DNA from 3 places in the Desulfitibacter alkalitolerans DSM 16504 genome. Region 3 is predicted to be linked to each of the others. Evidence: riboswitches for the same ligand, from Rfam matches in the RefSeq annotation. Region 3 holds a riboswitch; each other region holds the start of a gene.
What was found. A riboswitch is a leader RNA that binds a small molecule or an ion and turns the genes downstream of it on or off. The one in region 3 is predicted to bind thiamine pyrophosphate.
Positions count from the first base shown of each region.

Region 1: it holds a riboswitch for thiamine pyrophosphate, as region 3 does, so the genes downstream of both, thiS (sulfur carrier protein ThiS) here and thiD (bifunctional hydroxymethylpyrimidine kinase/phosphomethylpyrimidine kinase) in region 3, are expected to answer to the same signal.
Region 2: it holds a riboswitch for thiamine pyrophosphate, as region 3 does, so the genes downstream of both, K364_RS0100320 (sodium:solute symporter family transporter) here and thiD (bifunctional hydroxymethylpyrimidine kinase/phosphomethylpyrimidine kinase) in region 3, are expected to answer to the same signal.

Region 1 covers NZ_KK211103.1:141,211-145,469, forward strand. Annotated here, with positions in the region: gene thiH (2-iminoacetate synthase ThiH) at 1-391, opposite strand, end outside; gene K364_RS0117130 (thiazole synthase) at 388-1,167, opposite strand; gene thiF (sulfur carrier protein ThiS adenylyltransferase ThiF) at 1,201-2,007, opposite strand; gene thiS (sulfur carrier protein ThiS) at 2,014-2,208, opposite strand; TPP riboswitch at 2,326-2,424, opposite strand; gene K364_RS0117145 (aldo/keto reductase) at 2,498-3,280, opposite strand; gene ybaK (Cys-tRNA(Pro) deacylase) at 3,358-3,834, opposite strand; gene K364_RS0117155 (pyridoxal-phosphate-dependent aminotransferase family protein) at 4,174-4,259, opposite strand, start outside.
Region 2 covers NZ_JHVU01000018.1:52,231-56,489, reverse strand. Annotated here, with positions in the region: gene K364_RS22270 (cation-translocating P-type ATPase) at 1-1,356, opposite strand, end outside; TPP riboswitch at 1,645-1,756, shown strand; gene K364_RS0100320 (sodium:solute symporter family transporter) at 1,866-3,293, shown strand; gene K364_RS0100315 (hypothetical protein) at 3,373-4,259, opposite strand, start outside.
Region 3 covers NZ_KK211100.1:520,397-524,655, reverse strand. Annotated here, with positions in the region: gene minD (septum site-determining protein MinD) at 1-317, shown strand, start outside; gene minE (cell division topological specificity factor MinE) at 341-604, shown strand; gene rodA (rod shape-determining protein RodA) at 721-1,866, shown strand; TPP riboswitch at 1,878-1,981, shown strand; gene thiD (bifunctional hydroxymethylpyrimidine kinase/phosphomethylpyrimidine kinase) at 2,052-2,864, shown strand; gene thiE (thiamine phosphate synthase) at 2,861-3,502, shown strand; gene thiM (hydroxyethylthiazole kinase) at 3,499-4,259, shown strand, end outside.

The DNA of each region.
Region 1 (4,259 bases), on a different contig from region 3:
ATTCCCCGGTAAGAACCAGGACATGCTTCAAGCCGGTTTTAGAAATTTCCCTGGCTTCTGCTTCTATTTCCTGCATGGTTAGTTTTTTTCGTGCAATGTTATTGGCTGCGTTGAAGCTACAGTACACACATTTATTTACACAGTGGTTGGAAATATAGATAGGTGTATAAAGCAAAATTGTTTTACCAAAATTCTGCAGGGAAAGCATATGGGCCCTTTGGGCCATCTGTTCTAGATAGACCTGGGCCTTAGGAGAAAGAAGGGCTAAAAAATCCCATGGTTCAAGCTTATCCTTGTCCAGTATCCTCCTTATATCATTGCCTTGTATTTTTTGAAAAAAATTGTCAAAGGAAAAATCTTTTATCTTAGAATACTCATTATAGAAACTCATGAAGCATCAACCTCATCTAAAAAACCTGTAAGGGGTGAAGATGGATTTGCAAGCTGACCCTGGGGACCTAATTTAGCATTATAGGCCAATCTTCCGGCCTTAACCGCTAGAGCAAAGGCTTCTGCCATGGCTATGGGATCCTTTGAGGTAGCTATGGCTGTATTGACCAGGACAGCCTCTGCCCCCATTTCCATGGCTTGTGCCGCATCTGATGGCTTACCAAGGCCGGCATCAACAATAATGGGCACGTCAATTTCATTAATCATTATTTGGATCAATTCCCCTGTTCTGATGCCCCTGTTTGTTCCAATTGGCGAACCCAGGGGCATAACTGCTGCTGCACCAGCCTCAACCATTCTCCTGGCAGACATAAGGTCAGGGCTCATGTAAGGCAAAACTACAAAGCCTTCCTTTGCTAGCATCTCCGTGGCCTTAATAGTCTCGAAATTGTCAGGCATCAGATATTTATTGTCAGATATTACTTCAATTTTCACCCAATTGCCGCAGCCCATAGCCCTGGCAAGCCTGGCTATTCTTACGGCCTCTTCAGCATTTCTAGCTCCTGAGGTATTGGGCAATAAGATGCAGCCTTTTGGTATATATTCTAGTATGTTATCTTCTTTATCATCTAGATTTACCCGCCTTAATGCCATTGTTATTACCTGTGTGCCGCATCTATTAATGACCTTGGGCATTATGCTGTTACTAGCATATTTTCCAGTTCCAATAAAAAGCCTGCTTTCCAGAGCAACTCCACCTATTGTTAACCTATCCATAAGCTCCTCCTTGTTTATCTATGTGAATTTGTTTCATACATCCTTTTCTCCCAGGATCAGCCGTAAAACTGTATTGGCCTGGTGATTGGCAGCTATTGCTACCCTGGGTGCCATTAGTCCACAGCCTGGTTTGGCCTCTGACACTCCATCACCAATAAGGTAAAAATAGTCACTTATTTTTTTTGTGATTATGGTATTGCTTGAAAAATATCCTGCCATTCCTGATGATGCTACTACATATTTCTTTGGAAACAGCTTTAAAGCCGCATTCACCAGTTCAGCCTTACATTTCGGATCATCAAAGGCTTCAACAATAATGTCTGCATTGGAAAAGCATTCTTGAACATTATCTGCATTAAGATAAGTATTTTTAGTCTCTAACTCTACAAAGGGGTTAACTTGCTGTATCAGCTCCCTTAATGCTTCTGTTTTTAACAATCCTATGTGGCTGATAAAATATTGCTGCCTGTTAAGATTGCTTGGTTCAACTACATCATAATCTACCAGTACAAGCTTACCTATACCTAACCTTGCAAGGGATATGGCTGTATTAGATCCCAGGCCCCCAAGACCAGCTATTCCCACAGCAGCCTTTTTCACCTTTGCAAACACGCCTGGAGTATGTCTTGCCATCAATAGTGCTTCCATTTCCCCTTGACTGGGAATTTCGCCCCTTTTAATAAAGACTAAACGGTCATTTTCCTTAAGCTTCCTATCTTCTTTTATGATAAAACCATTTAATACAACAATATCTGCATCTGATTTAAACATATCCCTTATTGTAAAGGCTGAAAGCTCGGGTTTTATGCTGGTAATCCTGTCATTAACAAAAATCTTCATTTAAACTTAGCCTCCCCCTACAAAGCTGACAATTTCAACCTTATCCCCTTCATGAAGAAGCATTTCTTGATAGTCTTCCTTTGCAATAATCTGCAGGTTTACTTCCACAACTACCTTTTCGTGACAGATGCCCAGCCTTTCCAAAAGCTGCAGTATTGTAGTTCCTGATGGTATATCCAGTGCTTTTCCATTGACCAGCATTTAAACTCCTCCTTTCCAGTACAAAGCCAAGATAATACAATATCTTCCACATTACTTTAAAGCATAATCTCCTAAACGCCAGAAAAGCTTACCCTAGGTAAGCTTTTAGTGTTTTTTGTTTAAAAAACATGACTTCCCTACGGTAGTATTAACTACATCAGGTTCAGAGGGTTAGGATTGCTCCTTCTCAGCCAGATGGCACCCCTAGTATTTTATTAAGTTTTTAACCTAGTTATAAGTATAAACTATTTGTTATTTCAAGGGAATAGAAATAATCATATTTTATTTTCTAGAAAACCAGACTATCCGGGTCAGGACCTACCCTTTCATTTTTATTTAAAGAATCTATCTTAGCCATATCTTCCATTGCAATTGCAAAATCATATATATGGGCATTTTCTCTAATGCGATGCTCCGAAACAGATTTCGGTATAGTTATAACTCCCTTTTGCAAATCCCATCTTAAAATTATTTGTGCAGGAGTTTTATTGTATTTTTTAGCTAAACTTACAATAACCTCATTATCAAGGATTTGTCCCCTCATCAAGGGACTCCAGGCCTCCAGCATTATATTGTGATCTGAGCAGTACTCGTGCAGCTCTTTTTGAGTAAGTCTTGGGTGATACTCAATCTGATTGACCATGGGAACTAGCTCATTTTTTGAAATTAAATCCTCTAGGTGATGGATTTGAAAGTTGCTTACTCCTATGGCACGAACATGACCTTCCCTGTAAAGCTTTTCAAGAGCTTTCCATGTGTCATTATACTTGTCTTTTCCCGGCCAATGAATTAGATACAGGTCTATATAATCCACAGCCAATTCTTTTCTGCTTTTTTCAAAAGCCTGCAATGTACTTTCATAACCCTGGTCACTATTCCAAACCTTTGTGGTAATGAAAACCTCCTCCCTTGGGATACCATATTCCCTGATAGCCTGGCCTACTCCCTTTTCGTTTTCATAAAAGGCAGCAGTATCTATACTTCTATACCCTACATCCAGGGCAGTTTTCACAGCCGACTTGACCTCTTCACCTTCTTTAGCTTTGTATACCCCCAGTCCAAACCAGGGCATTTTTACACCGTTGTACAGCCCTGCACAATCATGGATACTCCTAATCAATGCTTTCAACTCCTTTGGTATCTTTCACTTTATTTTATAATATCCTGCACTTTACCTTCAACTACCTTTATGAGGTCATCAACATTCATGGCTATTTGCACTCCTATTTTCCCGCCACTTACAATGATCTCCTTGGATGCCTCTGCCCTCATATCTATAAAGGTTTTGTAAAGCTTTTTCATCCCTATTGGCGAGCACCCTCCCCTGATGTAGCCGGTAAATTTTTGAATATCCCTGGAAGGTATCATTTCAATTTTCTTTTCGCCTGACGCTTTAGCTGCCTTTTTTAAGTCCAGTTCCTCCTGAACAGGAATAATAAAGACATATAAATTACTACTGCTGCCCTGGGCTACCAGGGTTTTATACACAACCTTTGGATCCTTTCCTATTTTCTCTGCAACAGAAATACCATCAATTTTTCCATCATTATTCTCATAAGAATATACCTTATAAGCAATTTTTCTGCTGTCAAGGATACGCATAGCATTTGTTTTTGAAGGTGCCATTTTTTTATAATTCCTTTCTAAAGCTTACCTGTTGTTATACCTGTTGTTTTATCTAAAAATGTCATAGAAGTTAAATATTCTTTATAGAGTGCTTTATATAGCTATCAGGCTGGTTTTTACTTGTTTGCTGCTGCCATATTGCTGGAAATCCTAGGGATGTTAATCTGCCTGGGTAGCATTCGTAATAATTAGCATATAGGGACACTGAGAATTATATTTCAAAGAGTATGTATTATATTCTAGAATTATTATATGATTGTCTGAAGGTTTACCAATTATAGTTTACCCAAAAAGGAAAAGGCCCTGAGCTTCCCCCACTCAAGGCACATTAATTAATCCCTATGCTCTATAAACCCCCTGGGCAGCCTCTAGGGCTCCCATTTTATCAATCTTTTGGCCCATACCTTCTAGAATATTACCCAGAG
Region 2 (4,259 bases), on a different contig from region 3:
TGCCGCCCGCATTTGGTCTTTCCTCTGGTGGAAGGTGGCTGCAAACCTGGTCTGGGCATCAAAGGGTATTACACCAATCTGGGGGTTTTCCTTTAATAATTCATCCTGAAAAATATTCATTTTAGCACCAAGGACAAGAAAGGCAACGTCTACTGAATCCCCCTGGTGATACCAGGCATCACCTTTTTGATATAGGGTGGCTTCATTACATAAAACAACAGCTTCTACAAAACGCACAATCCTTTGCTTTTCTAAATCATTTGGTATTTTTACTTCTCCCTCAGGATTATATCCTTCCCCACTTACCTCAATGCTTTTGCCATCTGGCAGGCTGATTAGCTTTGCCGTTAATTCATTATGGGTCAGGGTCCCAGTCTTGTCACTGGCAATAACCGTACAGCTGCCTAAACCCTCCACAGCAACCAGTTTTCTAACAATAACGTTACGTTCTGCCATTCTCCGCATACCCACAGAAAGGGCTATGGTTATACCAACTGGCAAACCCTCTGGAATGGCTGATACAGCAAGGGCAACTGCCATGAAAAAGACCTCCTGGGCCTCAATACCCCTCATGAATGCAAGTACTGCCAGAAGTGCAGAAGCCCCAAGAACAACAATGGCAATGTTTCTTGAAAATATTTCCATCCTATGCACAAGAGGTGCCTTGGCCTGGGTTGGTCCTGCAATAACCTCTGCAATTTTTCCTATTTCTGTCTTTAAACCAATATCTGTAACAACACCTAAACCAGAACCCCTTGACACAACTGTGCTTGCAAAGGCAGTATTAATCCTGTCCCCAAGAGAAATATTTTCACCCTGAAGCTTTTCGGTTTTCTTGGTCACAGGAACTGACTCACCGGTTAAAAGGGACTCATCTATTTCAAGGCTGTTTGCCTTGATGAGGCGCATGTCAGCAGGTACCATAAATCCCGCTTCCAGGACTACTATATCGCCTGGAACAATATCCTTAACATCTATTTCGGTTTTCCTTCCCTCTCTTATGACCTGGGCTTTATGGGGCACTATTTTCTGTAAGGCAGCCGCACTTTTTGCAGCATTATACTCTTGAAAAGTCCCAATGACAGAATTGAGAAGCAGAACAAGGATAATAAATCCAGCATCAATGTATTCTTTAAGTACAATGGATACTATACCTGCAACCAGGAGGATGTATATTAATGGACTTTTAAACTGCCTGATAAATATCTCCAGAATTGATGGTGGTGGTTCACTTGGGAGAACGTTATCACCATACTTTTTCTTTCTTTCTTCTACATCACTGGAGCTTAACCCTTTAGTCTGTGCATTTAATTCACTCATTACCTGCTCATAATCACGTAAATGAAAATCGCTCATATCTTCCTAATCACCTTCTTGTCATAAAGTATAATAATGCACCTTATCTCTATACTTCCTCTATTATATACATAAGCTGCCTGTTTTACCAATTGACTTAACTATTATTATATGTTTTAGTCCATAACTTGTGTATGAAAAATAAACGAAGTTTTTTAGAAAATTATAATAAGACTTATTGTTTGAATTATATTTGAATTATTGTTTTAAGAAATCATTTGCAAAAACCATGCTTTATAGACTATAATTGATTCATTAAAAGCATGTAGGAAAAAATAAACTTAATAAAATTGCACTAAGGGGAGTTTCTTTATAGGAGACTGAGAATGCAGGCGAAACCTGCAGACCCTTCGAACCTGAGATGGGTAATACCAGCGGAGGAATAGTGTGGACAGACTGATTTTTATGCGTCTTGGCTATGCTGCTGGGACGCTTTTTATTTTATTAGGTTGATATTTCGCTTACATATTTTTTAATATAATTACAACTTGGAAAAGAGGGACAAAGAAATGACTTTTTGGATTGTTTTTTCTGTAATGTTTTTCATGCTGGCAGCTGTTCTCTACATCTATTGCACCAGGAACACCTTTAATACCCTGGACGGTTTTATAACCGCCAGACATACTTTGAGCACAGGCCCTGCTGTTGCAACAATATTTGCATCAATCATGGGGGCATGGATTCTTTTTAGTCCTGCGGAAGCCGGAACCTGGGGAGGATTGACAGCATTTATGGGCTATGCCGTAGCCCAGGCCCTCGTAGTTGTTGCCTTTGCCATTTTCGGGCCAAGGTTAAGATACCTTGCCCCTAACTGCTCAACCCTGCCTGAATTTGTTTTTTATAGATACGGCAGGGGCATGTATGTCCTTACTTTAATTGTATCCATGTTTTACATGGCTGTTTTCCTTGCCGCTGAATTAACGGGAATTGCCCTGGCAGTATACCTTGTTACAGGGATTCCCTTGTGGATAACAGCCCTGCTCATAGGAGGCTCTACCCTTGTGTATACCACTTATGGCGGCATAAGAGGCTCAATTTTTACAGATACCATTCAAGCAATTCTAATTATACCCTTGCTGCTGTTGGCCTTTTTTGGAACCCTTTCCTCCCTAGGTGGATTTGGTGAGGCTGTTGCGCGTGTAAAGTCCCTGGAGCCTTCACTATTAAGCTTCAAGCATATTGGGGCATGGGAATTTACCGCTACCCTTTTAATTGCTGTTTTTGCGGCAAACATGTTTCATCAGGGACTATGGTCTAGAGTCTATGCCAGCAGGGATACAGCAACAGTTCGCAAGTCCTTTGTTATAGCTGGCTTGATGATAATACCTGTTGTCATGATAGCAGGCTCCTTTGGTCTTATGGCTGTAGCAGAAAACACCTTGACTTCTCCCTCCTCTGCCTTGTTTGAGGTTGTGCTTGCTTCAACTCCAACCTGGGTAATAACAGTTGTATTAGTACTTGCAGTGGCACTTGTTATGAGCAGCGCCGATACACTTATAAATGCCATGACTGGAATAGTAACTGTTGATATAGCCAGGGCACGTAAAGATATCAGCCCTAAAAAGCTTATTGCCTACTCCAGAATTATAACAGCAGTAATTTGTATTCTGGTTATTACCACAGCATCCCAGGGCTATAGTGTTCTTTATTTATTCTTTATAGCTGACCTGGTATGTGCGGCAGCCCTTTTCCCAGTATTCTTTGGCCTGTATTCAGAAAGGTTTCCAGGTTGGGCTGGAGTGGTGGCAGTACTTTGCGGCATCCTAGCAGGGGCTCTTTTGTTTCCCGACCCAGCCTTTACCCGGGGCAACCTGCTTCATTCCTTTAGTTTAGCCTTATTCATACCTATAGTCATATCACTCTTACTTGGCAGGTTTACTTCAAAAACTGTAGATCTAGCTAACCTGCAGGATAAGGTTCATGACGCTGTGAAATAAGTCTCTAACACCCAAAACGCAAGGCCCTTGCTCCCATATTAAATGGTGCAAGGGTCCCCGTTTTAGCAGTTGATTTACCTTACTTATATTGGTTTACTGGCACTATTCTAGCAATATAAAGGTGGTTGGTAAGTACACTACCCCGTTTTCTTCCAGCTTTATCGGTAATATTGAAGTATTCTGTTCTATAATTAATTCCCCTGGTTGACTCCTGGCTGGACCAGTATCTAAAACCAATTATCCTGCTGTCCTCCCTTACCCATTCTAGAAATACACCAATATGGCCTGTATTGTTAGTCCTGGAAAATTGTATGAAATCACCAGGTCTAACTTCCTCAAGATTTTTAACACCCTTGCCTATTCCATATTTTTCCACGGCTATTACGCTATTGCTTTTTTGTGCTCCATCTGCCATGTACCATAAAAGGACAAAGTCAAACAGCTCATTCCAGGACATACCGTTGAAATCATTTGGATCTAGACCGAGCCTTTTGTTTCTTTCCTGCATGGCCTTAAAAAAAACCTCAAAGGTAATCCCAGTACAGTGACTTGCCCTGTTACCTGAGGGGTGGGCCTTGAGCAGCAGCTTGTCCTTGTAGTACAGGTTAGTAGTCACCCCATTATAGTTCTTGTAATCATTATTGAGCAGGTATGGATACTTTCCAATTTCATAATTCTTGATCACATCTAGCACATATGCGTTAAGATATCCATCCAAATTTTTTGCAGGCTTCTCCTGTTTTTGCTCTGGTTTTTGTTCGGGCCTCTGCTCAAACTTTTGCTCAGGCTTTTGCTCCTTGGTCTGCTCTTGCTCTTGTTCCTGTCTTATTTCAGTTTGCTGCTCTCTACTTTCATTGACCCTGGCATCAACAATCCCAGCAGGCCCCTGTTCCCCGGGTTCACCAACACCCTGGCGGCGGCTCTTCTCCTCTTCATTAACGATTGTTTCCCATGGGACATAGCTTT
Region 3 (4,259 bases):
TAGAAGCTAATGATTTGAAAAATCCCAAGCTAATCATTAACAGAATCCGCCCCCACATGGTGAAAAAGGGCGACATGATGGATATTGATGATATGATTGAAATTCTGGCAATTGAGCTTTTAGGTGTTGTGCCAGAAGATGAATTTATAGTTGTTTCAACCAATAAGGGTGAGCCTGCTGTTTTGGACAAGGATTCAATGGCTGGACAAGCCTATAGAAATATTTCTTTAAGAATAACTGGCGAAAATGTTCCCCTTATGCAGTTAGATGCTAATGTAGGGATAATGAAGAAACTTCGTAAACTTATAGGATTTTAAAGAACATAAAGGGGGCGTAGGTTATGCTACAGTTATTACAGCGGATATTGGGGGTTGGTTCACCCTCAAGCAAAACAATTGCAAAGGAAAGGCTACGCTTGGTATTGCTCCATGACAGGACAAGCATTCCACCCCATGTAATTGAGGCTCTTAAAGGGGATTTAATACAATGCATTTCAAAATATATGGAGATAGATGAAAATAATCTTGATGTTAGTCTGAGTGATAGTGATGAATCTGTAGCCTTAGTTGCAAATATTCCAATACTAAAGGTTAGACAAATGTAATACATATTAAAAACACACTTAAGTCCCTGTACAGTGCAGGGATTTTTAATTCCAATTTTTCTAATACTAAATGTTCCTTTCCATGTGGTATAATTACATGGATGGGGGTATGGACCATGAAGCTACCTGAAAAAAAGATGCTGAAAAATATAGATTACCTTTTTGTTTTGACCCTGTTGGCTATTCTTGGGCTAAGCATTGCTGTAATGCCAAGTGCATCAGCAACAATCACAAGTGATTCAACCTACTATGCAAAGAAACAATTAAGCTGGATATTTATTGGCATCATAGCAATGATCTTTGTTTTATCCATTGACTACAAACAGCTGCAAAAGTACTCAAAATATTTATATGTCTTAAATATAATTATTCTGCTTTTAGTTTTAAGCCCTCTAGGACATACAGCAAAGGGTGCTCAAAGATGGATTAATATTGGACCCTTTGTATTTCAGGCATCAGAATTTGCCAAAATACTAGTCATCATTACCTTTGCTGATTTCCTTGCCAAAAGGCAGGGCAAGCTGGAAACCTTTAAACAGTTCCTACCCTGTTTTATTTTTGTTGGCATACCAATGCTGCTGGTGCTAAGGCAGCCTGATTTAGGAACATCTCTTGTCTTCATTGCCATCCTTATTGGTATGATGTTTATAGCCGGTGCAAATCCAAGGCTTCTATTTGGCTTGGTCACAGCAGGTGTAGCAAGTGGTATAGGGCTTATACATGCACACCTAAAATGGGGAATATGGCTGCCTTTAAAGGATTACCAGCTTATGCGGCTAATAGTATTTTTAAACCCCTACGAGGATGGTATGGGAGGCAGGGGTGCAGGCTACCAGCTTATTCAATCTCAGGTGGCTGTGGGATCCGGTGGACTAACTGGTAAGGGATTGTTCCAGGGTTCCCAGGTACAGTTAAATTTTCTGCCAGAGCATCATACAGATTTTATTTTTTCAGTAGTTGGGGAGGAGCTTGGCTTTATAGGAGCGGTAATAATATTGGCCTTATATTTTTTCTTAATCTATAGAAGCATCGATATTATGGCCCATGCCAAGGATATGTTTGGGGTGTTAATGGTAGCAGGTGTAACATCCATGTTGGTGTTTCATATTCTTGTAAATGTAGGCATGGCAATAGGCATTATGCCTATAACAGGATTGCCCTTGCCCCTGTTTAGCTATGGCGGCAGCTCAATGCTGGCCAACCTGATTGCCCTGGGAATAATTCTAAACGTTAATATACGGCGAAAAAAGATTATTTTTTAATAAAACTGAATCTTTTCCACTAGGGGAGCCAAGAGGCTGAGACAAAAACTTAGGTTTTTGACCCTTTGTACCTGAACTGGGTAATACCAGCGTAGGAAAGTGGTGCTATAGAGAGTTTGGCACCACAGTATGGGACCTGTGGTGTTTTTGTTTTTTATTTAATTTGAAATGGAGGTAAAGTAGGTATGGTAATGAAAAAAGTATTGACAATTGCAGGTTCAGATTCCGGAGCAGGGGCAGGGATACAGGCCGATTTGAAAGCTATTGCTGCCATAGGTGCGTATGGTACTACGGCCATTACATCCATCACAGCACAAAACACCCTGGGTGTAAAGGGTGTTTACAATTTGCCTTTGGAAATGATAGAAGCCCAAATAGATGCGGTTATGGAGGATATATCTGCAGATGCAGTGAAAACAGGAATGCTTGCCACAAGGGAAATAATACTCCTTGTGAGCAAAAAGGTTAAGGAATATAAAATGGATAAGCTGGTTGTTGACCCTGTTATGGTAGCAACAAGTGGCGATATTTTGCTGGAAAATGATGCCGTTGATACATTAATCCAAGAACTAATGCCCCTGGCAGAGGTAGTTACACCTAATATAAAAGAGGCTGAAGTTTTATCCGGGCTTACCATTGATACTATACATGATATGGAGGCTGCAGCAAAACAAATAGCAAAAATGGGCCCTAAATATGTAATAGTTAAAGGGGGCCATAGAAGAGAAGATGCCATGGATATTCTTTATGATGGAAAAGAAACCTTTTATTTTCCAGGCGAAAGGGTAAATACTAATAATACCCATGGTACAGGCTGCACTTACTCTGCTGCCCTGGCCGCTTGTATTGCCCAGGAAATTACAATGATAGATGCAGTTGGCAGAGTAAAACAATATATTACAAAGGGCCTAGCTAATTCTTTAGCCATAGGAAAGGGAAGTGGCCCTGTAAATCATTTTTGGATGCTTAATACGTTCTGCAGGGAGGGAAAGATTTGAGAAACTGGCATGTGTATCTAATTACTTCTCAAGAATTATCCGGGGGCAGATCAACTCTCGAAGTTGTTAAGGAAGCTGTAGCTGCTGGAGTAGATGTTGTTCAGCTCAGGGAAAAGACCATGGAAGGTAAGGAATTATTGGAACTCGGACGAAAAATACGTGAGATAACAAAAGAAGCTGGTGTAAAGTATATTGTAAATGATAGGGTTGATATTGCACTACTAACTGATGCTGATGGGGTTCATCTGGGTCAAGGTGATATTCCGTATAATTATGCCCGCTCCCTTGTGGGTGAGAAAATGATTATAGGAATATCTGTTGATACAGTGGAACAGGCAGTAAAGGCAGAGAGAGAGGGAGCAGATTATATAGGAGTAGGACCTGTATATGCCACAAACTCAAAAAATAATGCAGGACCTTGCCTGGGTCTTGAAAATCTTAAGAAGATTCGCAGCAATTCAACCATCCCCATTGTAGCTGTTGGGGGAATTAACCAAGGAAATGCCACAGAGGTTATTCTAAATGGTGCAGATTGCTTATCAGTCATATCTGCAATTACCCAGGCAGAAGACATACAAGCAAGTGTTAGAGAATTAAAAAGACAAATAATATCTGGGAAGGGTGAGTTGAACAAATGACAAAGGATCTGTTAAAGCTGGTAAGGGAAAAGAAACCCCTGGTACATCACATTACTAATGATGTAACTGTAAATGACTGTGCAAACATTACCCTAAATACAGGTGGCCTGCCTGTAATGGCCTATTCCATTGATGAGGTTCATGAAATGGTTAAGGTTGCTGGAGCCCTGGTGCTAAATATTGGCACATTAAATAAGGACCAGATTAAGGCCATGATAAAAGCAGGAAAGGCTGCCAATGAAGCAGGTGTACCTGTAATACTCGATCCTGTGGGAGTAGGGGCCACTACCCTTAGAACTGAAAGTGCATTGGAAATACTAAAAGAAGTTAGAATAGACATTATTAAGGGCAACAAGGCGGAAATAAATATCCTGGCAGGTCAGGGCGGACAAATCAGGGGTGTAGAATCAATTGGGGATTATGATGATATGGAGGATGCTGCTTGCAGTCTTGCAAAAAAATATCAATGTATAGTAGTAGCGTCTGGAGCAAGAGATATTGTAACTGATGGCGAAAGAATTATCTGGGTTGCCAATGGCCATGAATTAATGAGCCGGGTGGTAGGAACAGGCTGTATGGCAGCTTCTGTTTTGGGCTGCTTTGCCGCTGTTCATGAGGACAAGCTGAAATCCTCAACAGCAGCTCTTGTGACATTTGGAATAGCTGGTGAAATTGCAGCTCAAACAGAGGGAGTTAAAGGTCCTGGAAGCTATAAGATTGCCCTGTTTGACAGCATGTATAATCTGGATTATGAGCA